3 regions of the Litorilituus sediminis genome follow, and region 1 is predicted to be linked to each of the others. Evidence: predicted binding sites of a transcription regulator. Region 1 holds the regulator's gene; each other region holds the start of a gene.
What was found. Region 1 encodes LexA, which represses DNA repair genes until DNA is damaged. Its sites were predicted from a motif close to TACTGTATNNNNATACAGTA; they were not measured.
Positions count from the first base shown of each region.

Region 2: a site for LexA is predicted at 2,478-2,497, ahead of dinG (ATP-dependent DNA helicase DinG). Genes of this name have one in related genera too.
Region 3: a site for LexA is predicted at 2,438-2,457, ahead of EMK97_RS08440 (YebG family protein). Genes of this name have one in related genera too.

Region 1 covers NZ_CP034759.1:2,756,526-2,760,932, forward strand. The annotation lists gene coxB (cytochrome c oxidase subunit II) at 1-1,096, opposite strand, end outside; gene lexA (transcriptional repressor LexA) at 1,620-2,234, opposite strand; gene EMK97_RS19430 (DUF3955 domain-containing protein) at 2,504-2,704, opposite strand; gene EMK97_RS12290 (TonB-dependent receptor) at 3,130-4,407, shown strand, end outside.
Region 2 covers NZ_CP034759.1:341,249-345,655, reverse strand. The annotation lists gene EMK97_RS01545 (DNA polymerase II) at 4-2,415, opposite strand; gene dinG (ATP-dependent DNA helicase DinG) at 2,536-4,407, shown strand, end outside.
Region 3 covers NZ_CP034759.1:1,897,497-1,901,903, reverse strand. The annotation lists gene mrcB (penicillin-binding protein 1B) at 1-958, shown strand, start outside; gene EMK97_RS08450 (DUF3718 domain-containing protein) at 1,057-1,401, opposite strand; gene EMK97_RS08445 (DUF3718 domain-containing protein) at 1,770-2,114, opposite strand; gene EMK97_RS08440 (YebG family protein) at 2,574-2,930, shown strand; gene EMK97_RS08435 (M48 family metallopeptidase) at 2,942-3,661, shown strand; gene EMK97_RS08430 (response regulator) at 4,059-4,407, shown strand, end outside.

The DNA of each region.
Region 1 (4,407 bases):
CGGTATTATTGCCCCAAGCATTACGCTCGTAAGTTACAACTGCGGCAATTTCTTTTAAACTTAATTGCTTGCCGTAGCCCTGCATACCTGTGCCTGCTTTACCGTTAAAGACAATATCAATATGAGCAGCTGCTGAGCCAGTAGTGGTTATTGGGCTACCCTTTAAGGCAGGGAAAGCTGGCGGTAAACCTAGGCCCGAAGGTTGATGACACGCTGCGCAATGGGCGGTATACGTTGTTTCGCCCAACTGCATTAGTTCATCCATAGACGCTGTCGCCGTGAGTGAGGCTTTTTCTGCGGCTGCGGCATCGGCAATAAGTTGGTGTTGCTCAGTAAGCCATGCTTGATAGTCAGCCTCTGATTTTACTTCAACAACAACCGGCATAAAGCCATGATCTTTACCACATAGTTCAGCACATTGACCGCGATAAATACCGGGTTTATCTACCTTAGTCCAAGCTTCATTAATAAAGCCTGGGTTGGCGTCTTGCTTAACGGCAAAAGCAGGAACCCACCAAGAATGAATGACATCATCTGAAGTGAGTAGAAAACGCACTTTTTTATTCACGGGAATGACTAAAGATTTATCAACCTCAAGTAGGTAATTATCACCTTTGGCTTCTCCTTCACCCTGTTGGTTTTCATATTGAGCACGAGGTGTTGATAGGACAGAGTAAAACTCTATGTCTTCGTTAAAGTATTTGTAATGCCACTTCCACTGTGAGCCAGTAACTAGGATGGTAATATCAGAATTGGAGTTGTCTTCCATAGCAATCAGTGTGCTGGTAGCGGGAACAGCCATGGCAATTAAAATGATGACCGGAATAACCGTCCAGAGGATTTCTACCTTGGTGCTTTCATGAAAGTCTGCAGCTTTAGCGCCCTTTGATTTTCGGTGAAAGGCAATTGACCAAAACATAGCGCCAAAAACGACGATGCCAATTGCAATACAAATATACAATACCATCATATGCAAGCCATAGACTTCATTACTGATGGCGGTGACCCCTTTGGTCAGATTTATGGTTGAATCTGCCCAAGCTGAATTAGCAAAAATGCTTACTAATATCAGCCATACTAGGTTACGTCTTCTCACTAGACATCTCCTTGCCTCTACTACCCATAGGTATAGTGTTAGAAACAGAAATGCAGCAATGTAAATCACGGCTCACTGGACTGAATATCTGTTAATTTTTATAATTTTTATTTATTAAATTAACGACGTGAATGAGCAATAGTAATCTGAAAGGATTGTATTAGCATATTGACGTCTTTTTATTCTTTTTGTGGTCATTTTTTGTTCTATGCTGTTTTTAGCATTGCCTAAATTTTGATCTAGGTCAATAAGTTTATAGGATATAGTTTAAAAAAAAGCCAATCAATTCAATGGAGTAATAACTCTAAGTGTTGCTGTGTAAGGCTTAAACCCTGAGTTTGTAGATAAAAAAAATTTTTGAAAAAAATATGTTATTGAAGGGAATTATTGACGCTATTACTGTAGATAGTTAACAAAAAGTAAGACTTGATGACAATTGAGCATCGAATGAAATGAAAAGCCAAGTCGTCACAAAAGTGACTACTTGGCTTAATAGAATTGGTGTAATAGAAAACTGTGCTTATTACATCCAGTTGCCGTTTCGTACTATACCTACGGCAATACCTTCAATATTAAACTGCTGGCTAGCTAAATCTACTTTGATTGGTTCAAAGGCTTCGTTTTCAGCGTGCAAATAAACAATGTTGCCTTCACGTTTAAAGCGTTTAACGGTGACATCATCTTCCACTCGGGCGACAACCACTTGGCCGTTATGAACATCGGTAGTTTGGTGAACAGCCAATAAATCGCCATCCATAATACCGATATCCTTCATACTTTCACCATTGACTCGTAAGAGATAATCAGCAGCAGGATGAAATAGTGTGCCATCCATTTTGTAATGATCTTCAACATGCTCTTGCGCCAGAATAGGCTCACCAGCGGCAACGCGACCAATTAAGGGTAAGCCCTCTTCTTCTATCAATTCTTCAGCTAAGCGAATCCCGCGGGAGGTACCTGCGAGCATTTCAATATAGCCCTTTTTGGCAAGTGCTTTTAAATGCTCTTCAGCAGCATTGGCTGACTTAAAACCAAAAAACTCGGCAATTTCAGCACGTGTTGGTGGCATGCCTGTATCGTGAATTTTTTCTTTGATTAAATCAAAAATCTGCTGTTGTCTTGTTGTTAATGGACGCAAATTTTCCATAAAGTTATTCCTGTAGATATACACAGTAGTACTGTTAGTATATACAGACTGTACTTAATGACAAGTATTTGTTTTATAAATAGACTGTTTGTAGGTTTTAGATTCAGTGAATTGTTAAAATAAGTAAAACGCTCAATTGATGATAATTTCAATAGACTTGCATCTCGATAGACATAAAAGTTTTGCAGCTTAAAGGAAAAACTAAAAATAATATTGACGTTTTAGACGGCGTTTATACTTAAGTGAATCGCTAATGCTGCTTACTTGAGTTTATTGCTATAGAGGTAATAGAGCAACAACATTGTTCCTAATACCGCAAACAGCATTGAAGTTGGAATTAAAAAAAACGGCTCTCGTAAATAGCCATCCTTATCAATAGATACGCCGATAATATGGTAGCTAAAATATGCTAGTAGCGACGCAGTAAAACAGAAAACGCTTGGCCATATTTTTTTTAGCATGGTGATTTTATTCCTAATATTCGTATTAATGATTCGTGTTTAATAGAGTGAAATCATAAATAAAGATGCTTATTAATAACACTGCATGATGTAACAAAGTATTAAGCTTTATGTGTTGGTTATTTGCGTATTTAGCCAATGTTCAAAATAAGTTAAAAACGCTGTTACCTGCATGGGTAGATATTATCTGCAGGCAGAAATGGCTTGAACGCCGACTACTTCGATATGCTCTTCATCTGAACAAGATATTAATTCCACTTAATTTTCAATAGATTACTTTATTTTTCCTTGGTAACTCCGTCATGAATTGATAATTCAATTTTACATATCTGTATTATTTGTAGTATAAATGATATTGTATAATTTATATTGCAATCTGTATGCAATGTTATCAATACTAAAACAAGCACACTAGGAAAAGAGAAATGAATAATAAGAAACACTTTAAACTAGGATATCTATCTTCGTTAGTTATGCTTAACCTTGGCTTATCAACAGCATCTTTAGCCGCCGACTCGGCGGTAGCAGAAGAAAATAAAGATGAAGTGGAAGTTATTGTCGTCTCGGGTATACGAGATAGCTTGATTAAATCCAAAGATATTAAGCTAGAAGCAGACACAATAGTTGATGCAATCACGTCAGAGGATATTGGTAAATTCCCTGATCAAAATGTGGCCGAATCATTACAGCGTATTACTGGTGTTGCCATAGATCGCAAAGGTGGAGAAGGGCAATTGATAACGGTTAGGGGAATGGGGCCAGAGTTTACTTCTGTTCTACTTAACGGCCGAACCTTAGCGACTACCAGTGGTGGCAGAGCCTTTAGTTTTGATATTTTTGCTTCTGAACTTATCAGCGGTGCTGAAGTGTTTAAAACTCAGGCGGCACATTTACAAGAAGGGGCTATTGGCGCAACGGTCAATGTAACTACATTCAAACCTTTTGATATTCCAGGCTTTAAAGCTGTTGGTACTGCTAAAGCACAGTACGATGAGATGACAGGAGAAGTGGCGCCGCAATTTTCCGGATTGATCAGCAATACCACAGAAGATGATAAATTTGGCGTACTGTTTTCTTTCGCGCACAATGAACGTAAAAGCCGTTACGATAGTGCCAATACGGCTTATTACTGGCATACAGATCTGACCATGGATGATGGCAGTTATTACGACGATATTTATTTTCCACAAAATTATGACCAAATTGCGCAATCAGAAGAAAGAACACGCACTAATGCAAATTTAGTTTTGCAATATAAACCTAGTGATAATCTGGAGTTTACTGCTGATGCACTCTACTCACAGTATGATGTTGAGTACCGTCAAGATATTCTTGCTCACTGGTTTACCAAAGATCAACTTACCGATGTTGAAGTGGATGATAACGGTACTTTGGTGAAATTATCTATGGGCAAGGGCAGCAACAGTGACGTACTAGTACGTCAGTCTGATACTCGTAATGAATTGCTCGCCTTAGGATTTAATGCCGCATGGGATGTTAACTCAGATTTAAACCTAAGCTTTGATGTAGCCTACTCAGAAGCTAAATCAGATCCTAAACGTGGTACAACAGACACGGTAGCCTCTCGCCCAGGTGATTATACCTATGATCGTAGCTCTGGTGCGCAACTACCACAATTAACCTTTGATAGAAACAACTCGGCATCTGGCTTAAAAGCTGGCTGGGGTGAGCGCTTTGGTTAT
Region 2 (4,407 bases), 1.9 Mb from region 1:
TAACTAAAAAAGCTCTTGCTGGCTGTTGGTGAGTTGCTCAAAAGATGTGTGTAAAAAGGGCAATATATCATTGGCGATGGGTTTTATTTGTTTATCAATATAATAATCATAATCTAAAGGGCTAGTTAACATCTCAAGCGGCTGCACACCATTAACGGTAATAACATAGTCAATTTTGCTACCACGCTTATAGTGATTTTTACCTAGCTGTTTATTGGCAATAATGCAGGCTTTAATATGTGGTGGAGTATTCTTATAATCTTGTAAGTTTCGCCTGATTTTTTTACTAAAAACCAATTGCTCGTCATGATCTCCTGCTCTAATTTGCGCAATCAGCTTTATTAAATAATCTTTATACGGCTCACCATTAAAAATCAAAGAGTACAGTTGTTGTTGAAATAACTTCGCGGTCTCTGTCCAGTCACTTCGAACCGTTTCCATACCTTTAAACACTATTTTGTCATCTGCTAGTCCTGCGTACCTTTTTTTAGTGCCGATTGACTTTCCACCTTTAGCAATATCTAACCCTCGTATGGTTGGCATCAAAAATTTACTAAAGTGAGTTTCAAATTCAATTTCCAAATAACAATCCAGCTGGTACTTTTCTTGCAGTGTTTCTTGCCAACGCTCATTGATATACCCTTCAAGTTGTTTACCTAACTTTAAACTCTCAGCATTAGCTAAATCATTATCAAGATAAACAAAAATAGAATCGGTATCGCCATAAATTACCCGATAGCCTTGCGCTTCTATCCATTGCTTGGTGGTTTTTAAAATTTCATGACCTCGTTTAGTTATTGCACCTGATAAACGCGGATCAAAGAATCGACAGCCCGTTGAGCCTAAGACACCATAAAAGCTATTCATAATAATTTTTATCGCTTGTGATAATGGCGCATTTTTTTGCTGTTTTGCTTTGTCTCGCTCTTGCCAAAGGTTAGTAATGATATCTGGTAAAAAGTGCGCCTCTCTTGAAAAATAAGCGTCATCAAATGCTGGGATAACTTGGCTGACATCTTCCTGCTGCGCTTTAACTTGCATGCCTTCAATCAGCCCCATAGGGTCTATTTTAAAAGTACGAATAATACTCGGGTACAGGGATTTAAAATCTAACACTAAAACATTGTCATATAAGCCAGGTAATGAGTCCATCACGTAGCCACCCGGTGACACTAAATCAGAGTTGCCATCCCCCATATTCGGTGCAACATAACCGCTTCGATGCAATTTAGGTAAATACAGGTTAGTAAAAGCCGCAACTGAGCCACCTACTCTATCTATGGTCAGCCCAGTTAAGCTTGCTCTTAATAAAGCAAATTCAAGCAATTGCTCTTTGGCAAAAATAAGTGATACTAATCGGCAATCTTCTAAGTTATACGCCGCTAATGCCGTTTTGTTATGATGAAAGTTGTCAGTGATTTCTTTAACACGATTTTCAACATCAGTTACTTGCTTTTTTTTCCCTAAAAGTTGTTGGGCTATGAAATCTAGTGAAAAGCTAGCAAACTGGTAGGTCGCCGTTTTTAGCACATCAATACCATCAAGTACTACTCGACCGGCAATATCAAGGAAGTAATGCTCATTTGCATTACTGTTTTGTCGCCAACGCACCGCACTATGGTCACGGCCAATGGCAAACGGTAAGCCATATTTATCAAAACGCTTTTGCAATAACCTAAAATCAAAGTTAATAACATTCCATCCTATAAACACATCAGGGTCAAAAGTATTAATTTCTGCTAAGAGTTGCTCTAGTAATAACTCTTCATTCGCCACCCAGTGAATATAACTTGGTGCATCTGCTTGCTCAGCCCCAATCATAATAACTCGCTGAAATTCTTCATGGTTATTATTATGCTTAGCCAGCGCGTACAGGCCTATAGAATAGAGCTCTCCTTCCATTGAACACTCAATATCAAGTGATAGCGTTTTTAATGATACATTGTTTTGCTCAGTCGTTTTTTTACACTTAACTTCATATACCTTTCTATAGCGATGACAATGTTGACTTGCGCCGATAAAAGATAAGTCAGCAGTAATAAAGCGCTCCATTAAGTAACGATCATCAGGGCGAATATCATCTTCATAACACTTTATTCCCTCTCGCTTTAATACATCACGAGCACGATAAAAATGTTGCAATGACTGAAAATAGCAGGCAAATACTGGCTTTTGATTAAAAGTCTTTAATGGCACAGCTTGACAGTCCACAGCCATATTTACCAATAGGCTCTTGGCCTTGTGAGCATAGTCAGCTTCAATAAATAATGTTGCCCGTTGATCATCAATAATTAACTGAAATACACCAGACTGACCTTTTACCCACAACCTAATTTGCAAGCGACCATCAACATCAAGTGCTTGGCGAGTCAATAACTTACCGGATTGAATGACATTTGTTGCTGTACTAGACATGTCGCCCCATTTCTTTAAAAATTTATCAGTTTTTCGCAGTTAATTATGTCAACAAACAACAAACCTGTTAATATATACAGCACTTTACCCTAATACTAACTATTTTTAAACGACTTATCTATGCTAACTGATGCGCTAAAACAAGTGATACGTGAATCGTACAAAGCAATTGGCGAGAACTTAACTAACTTCAGCCCACGTAAACAGCAAAACTTTCTTATTGCCGAAATAGCAAAAACATTAGCGGGTGAATATTCGAAAGAGCGTAAAATCATTACTATAGAAGCTGGTACAGGCACAGGTAAATCTCTCGCATATAGCTTAGGTGCTATTCCTCTGGCTATAGCTCGTGATAAAAAGGTCTGTATTTCAACAGCAACCGTTGCTCTACAAGAGCAGTTGGTCAATAAAGATCTGCCCTTTCTTAAAGATTACGCCAATATAAATTTTGACTATGTCTTAGTGAAAGGAAGACAAAGATATGTTTGCCGACAAAAACTTAGCCAAGCGGTAACATCAGACTCATCGCAAATTGGTTTTACCTTCGCGCAAAAACCGGACGCAAGTGATATTCGCACACTCAATGCGATGCATAAGGCGCTACTTGATGGCAGTTGGCAAGGCGATATTGACTCGTGGAAAACTCATTTACCTCAGCACATTTGGCAACAAGTACAAAGCGATAAACACAGCTGTTTAAAGCATTTATCTGAGCATAGTCATTGCCCTTTTCATAAAGCGCGTGAGCTTATGGAGCAAGCCCATGTGTTAGTGATAAACCACAGTTTATTACTGGCTGATTTAGAGCTTGGTGGTGGAAAAATCCTTTCAATTCCTGAAGATACCTACTACATCATAGATGAAGCTCACCATCTACCCAAGGTAACGCGTGACCATTCAAGCGCAACAATCACGCTAAAAGGCGCCTTAGACTGGTTAAAAAAATTACAAGAAACTGGCGACAAAATGGCAAAGCTGATTAAATCACAAAAAGCCATTTCTCCGTCGTTAAAACTCGCTGATGATTGCCAAGATTTATTGGTTGAGATGCAAAAAGTACTCACGTTTATCGAGAATAATCGAGCAAGTTATTTCCCTGTGAGCGAACAGTCGCAAGCAAAATTCAATCAAAGTGACGAGCAAATTTACCGTTTTGAAAATGGTATTATTCCCAGTACCTTAAAAAACTGGGCGCAAGATATTCAAGAACTCAGTAAAAAAGCCCTTAACAGCTTAAATAAATTGTACAATAGTTTGATAGAAGCAGTTAAAGATGGCGATTGTCAACTTTACCTCGCTGAGCCCTTACTGGCGGAAGCTGGCTTTATGATCCAGCGCTTGGAAAATTTGCAATCACTTTGGGCGATGTACGCTAAAACTGATAGTGAAAAAGCCGCCCCTATGGCACGCTGGCTGGAAAACTTACCTGTTGGTGAAAATAGAAAACGACAAGACTTTTTACTTTGTGCCTCACCGATTGACGTTGGCTTTGCTCTTGAAGATATGCTTTGGAGTCAATGTGAAGGCGCGGTATTGTGCTCAGCCACCTTAAAAGCACTTAATTCATTTGATCACTTTCGCTACCAAGCAGGATTAAGAGCCGATGATGGCTCTCAATATCAGCAAGTCAACTCACCTTTTAATTATCAGGAAAATGCTCAACTAATTATTGCTGATATGCTTAATGAGCCCAGTGCTAAAGCATTCACCCAAGAATTAATTAATGTCATGCCAAACTACTTATGTGCAAGTGAAGAAATTAACAAAGCGAGCTTAGTATTATTCTCTTCTTATTGGCAAATGAAAGAAGTGGCTAAATCACTGCGCAGTGATCACAAGCTTAAAATATTAATGCAAGGAGAAGATTCCAGACAGCATATTATTGATACGCATAAGAAAAATTGTGATAACAATAAGCAAAGTATTATATTTGGCACACAAAGTTTTTCAGAAGGGTTAGATTTACCAGGTCATTACTTAACCAATTTAATT
Region 3 (4,407 bases), 860 kb from region 1:
CTATGCTGGCTTTAATCGTGCTATGCATGCCAAAAGGCCTATTGGCTCGTTGATCAAGCCAGCGATTTATCTGGCTGCATTGGAGCGTTATGAGCAATATAATTTTGCTACTGTGTTAGCCGATAAGCCGGTCACTTTTAAAAATGACAGTGGCGATAAATGGCAGCCGAAAAATTATGATGGCAAATATCGTCAACAGGTATCACTGTATTCTGCCTTGATTAACTCGCTTAATATCCCGACGGTGAATTTAGGTATGGATTTAGGTTTAGAGCAAATTGCTGAAGTGATGCAGGTGCTTGGTTATGAGCAAGAATTTACAATCAGGCCATCCATGTTACTTGGTGCGATAAATATGTCACCTTTAGAAGTTAATCAGTTGTATTTGCCCTTAGCAGATCAAGGTAACTACAAAGCAAGTCATAGTGTTGTCAGTATACATACCCTTTCAGGGGAAACACTTTGGCAATACCAGCAAGTAAGTGAGCAGCGTTTGTCAAAGCATGCCGCCTATTTACTTGATTATGCGCTAACAGCAGTAACCAAAGAAGGCACAGCTAAGTCGCTAACTTGGCGAGTACCGGATGGACAGTTAGCAGGTAAAACGGGGACGAGTAATCAGCTTAGAGATAGTTGGTTTGTTGGTTATGACGATAAGCATTTAGTCACGACTTGGATTGGCAAAGATGATAACAAGCCTACTGGTTTAACAGGCAGTAGTGGTGCGCTGGTACTGTTTGCCGACTTTATCAAGCGAGAAGGGGTTGTTGATCACCAAAGTGTTGCACCTGACTCAATTGCCACTGTGTTATTTGAACAACAAACCGGTCGTGCAGTTAAGGCTAACTGTGACAATACCGCGGCTTATCCTGCTGTTGCAGCTGGCATCAAGATTGAAGAAGGTTGTTTACAGGAAAAACCAAAAATGTCTTGGCTTGAAAGGATATTTGGTGACTAGGTCGGGCTGATAATGTGGCTTAAACGTGAGCACTCAATAATGCTTGATTTGAGTGCTATCGTTTTATCGGCTTCATGCTGACCTCTAATGAATTTGGCTTAGAAAGTTACACTGACTTTAGATAATGCGGCGATATCAGTGATATCAACTGAACCGATACTTTTTTGCAATTTGGCTGCGGTTTTATCTGCACCATAACTTTCAGCAAAGCTAATAACATCTTCGCCGTTGCAAACAAGCTTTAAAGCGACAGTTTTAGTTTTTAACCTATACTCTTTGGTTGTTTTATTTAACATGTGTACTTTATTGCTAATAGCGGCTTTACAAACATTGATTAAGGCATTTTCCATATACGGGGTCATTGCTGCTTGGCTTGGCATGCTGATAGCTAATGCGGGCACTGCTGTTGCGATTGCGATTAATGCTACTCTTAACTTTTTCATGGTATTCTCCTTAGCGTTTAAAGTCGAAGCAAATTGCTTCACTCAAACTAATAGTGGCGCAATTTCAAAAAATAGCTGTAAAGCTTTGTATGACGAATGTAACGAAAAAACTGCGTTAAATACTCTTTAAAGAGACTAAGTAACTGATAGTCTTTTTGTTGTTTGAAATTTAATCAGTCGATGTTGAAACTATTCCTTACATTTGTAGATATTTAGACATACGAAAATGTTAGTAGGGTTTGTCTAATCCTGTGGGGAATTACTTTAGTTGTTAAATGAAATGTTAATAAGTCATAGGCTTGAAATAACAAAAAAAGCCACGCAGGCAGGAATACTCAGCGTAGCTTTTTGGTGAAATTGAGCTTGAATTAAAAACGTATTCTCAATTTTGAATTTGCTGCTAAATCGGTGATTTGTACTTCACTAATGCTTTGTTGTAGATGAGCTGCGGTTTTATCTGCGCTATGGCTTTCAGCAAAGCTGATAATATCTTCACCGTTGCAGACAACCTTAAGTGCAACCGCTTTCTTTTTTAAACGAAATGCTTTAGTTGTTTTATTGAAATGATGAACCTTATTGCTTTTCGCTGCTTTACAGACGCTAATAAGTGCATGTTCCATGTGCTCACTCATGGCGGCTTGGCTAGGTAAGCTTATGGCTAATAGTGATAATGTTGTGGTAATACCTAATACTGCTGCTTTAACTGTTTTCATGATTAATTCCTTGCGCTCAAATAATAAATAACTAACGAGTGGTCTTGCCTTGCTCAAGTTAATAGTGGCGTGTTTCTGTAGAAAAGTTGTATGAGAATTCTTGCTAGATGTAACGAAACATTCCTTTGTTACAGAATTGTAATTTCAGTAAGTGCATGAATATTGTCTGTTTAGCTTTGTTATTTGGATTTTGTATACAATCTTTTTTTTACATTTGTAGGTATTTAGACATAAGAAATGACCATTGAGTGTGATTAATCGCACGATAAAATGCAGAGAAAACCAGCTTGAATTGTATTAATTTTGATATAAAACAGGTTTTTTACTGTTGTTATATACAGTTTTATGGTGAGCTGTGTTACAGTGAGTACAAATATAAAAGATAAAACTTGATTATCTTGAGCTTTTAATTCAAGAGTAGGCATTGTGCGTACCACTTGAGGTGAATAAGGAAAACTAATGGCAGTTGAAAGTCGATTTGTTGTAATTAGACACGGGGTAGAGGCAAAAACATTTATGGATAAGAAGTCAGCAGATGAATATGACAAAATGTTGGATATGGCTGATAACTTAGCTGAAGTATTTGCCCAGGCTCCAATTGAATTATCAGATAGTGCTACTGAAGAACTTAGTATTTACCTAGCTCAGCATAGAGAAGATGTGCTTGTGGCTTTATTGGCAAAAAAAGCAGCCAAAAAGCCGGTAACTAAGCCTGAGTTAACAGAAGTTTCTGTTGATGATGTTAAAGAAAAGCCGGCCAAGGCGACGAAGGCAAGCAAAGCCAAAAGCAAAGCTGATTTAAGTGAAGCTAGTTAAAAGCTATAGCCTTGAATTATCGTTTAATTCGCAGTAAGCGTAAAAGTATTAGTTTACAGGTTAAAGCGGGTCAGGTTATTGTTCGCGCTCCTGTGAGTGTTGCAAAGTCAACCATTGATGGCTTTGTGCAGCAAAAGAGCGCTTGGCTCACTGCAACCTTAGATAAACAATTAATACTAAAACAAGACGCTTGTAACTTTATGGCAGGTGACCATGTTTTGTATTTAGGAAAGCCTTGTCTTATCCAGGTTAACTTTAGTAAAAAAACAGCCGTTGATGTATATGCTACTGATGCTAATGACACTGCAATGCTAGTTTCGCTAAGTGAACGAATGCAAGTGAAATGTCAAAGTGATGCTGAAAAGGCTAAACAGGTTAAAAAGCAATTGGAATGCTTTTTTAAAGAGCAAGCACAAACGTTATTTAATCAGCGTGTCGAATACTGGTGTCAACTTACGCAACTATTTCCTACTAGTTTGAATATTAGGCAGTACAAGGCTCGGTGGGGTAGCTGCAATAGCCGCAGCGAAATCAGCCTAAATTATTTACTTATTATGGCTCCTGTGTGGGTTATTGATTACGTTATTGTTCATGAGCTTTGTCATTTAAAGCACTTAAATCATTCCGCACAATTTTGGCAACTGGTTGCTAAATATTACCCCGACTTTAAAAAAGCTAAACAGTGGTTTAAAGATAATCAAGCAAAATTGGTTTGGCAGCTTACATCTTAATACTATGCGTTGACAAATGTTAACAGCGCAACATCTTACAGTCTTTCATAATCATCGTATCTAGTTTTAATATACTCTAACGGGTATGAGGGATAAGCGATGAAAATTACCTCTTACAATATCAAAATGATAACCTTATATAGCTTATCAGCAGTGATCTCGATACAAATCTTAAGCTTTATACTTTAGCCTTTGAGATGCTCTAAATAAGATATTGCTACATCTATCTATTTTTTGGCCCCAAATTGTACTGACAGGTTTTAGAGCAATTAGTCTCATAATGTAAAACTTTGCTTGAATAATTTGTTAAAAACTTGCAATTGGTCATTAACAATTCAACTGATTTAGGGTAAATTATCAGCATTAAAATAATAATAGTGCAAGGATTTCCCTTCTTATGAGCCCATCGGTGCTTATTTGCGATGATTCAAACATGGCGCGAAAGCAAGTGCTTAAAAGCCTTCCAGAGCAGTGGCGTGATAACGTGCAAACTGCAACAAATGGTGCTGAAGCGCTAACTATCTTGCGTGGTAACACCATAGATGTTCTTTTTCTTGATTTAACTATGCCGGGTATCGATGGTGTTGGTGTTTTACAAGGAATAGAAAAACTTAACGTAAACTGTAATGTTTTTGTTATTTCTGCGGATATTCAACCTGAGATGCAAAGTAAGGTATTAAACCTTGGTGCAAAGGAGTTTATACGTAAGCCGGTAAAACCAGATGTGTTACAAAACCACCTGCAAG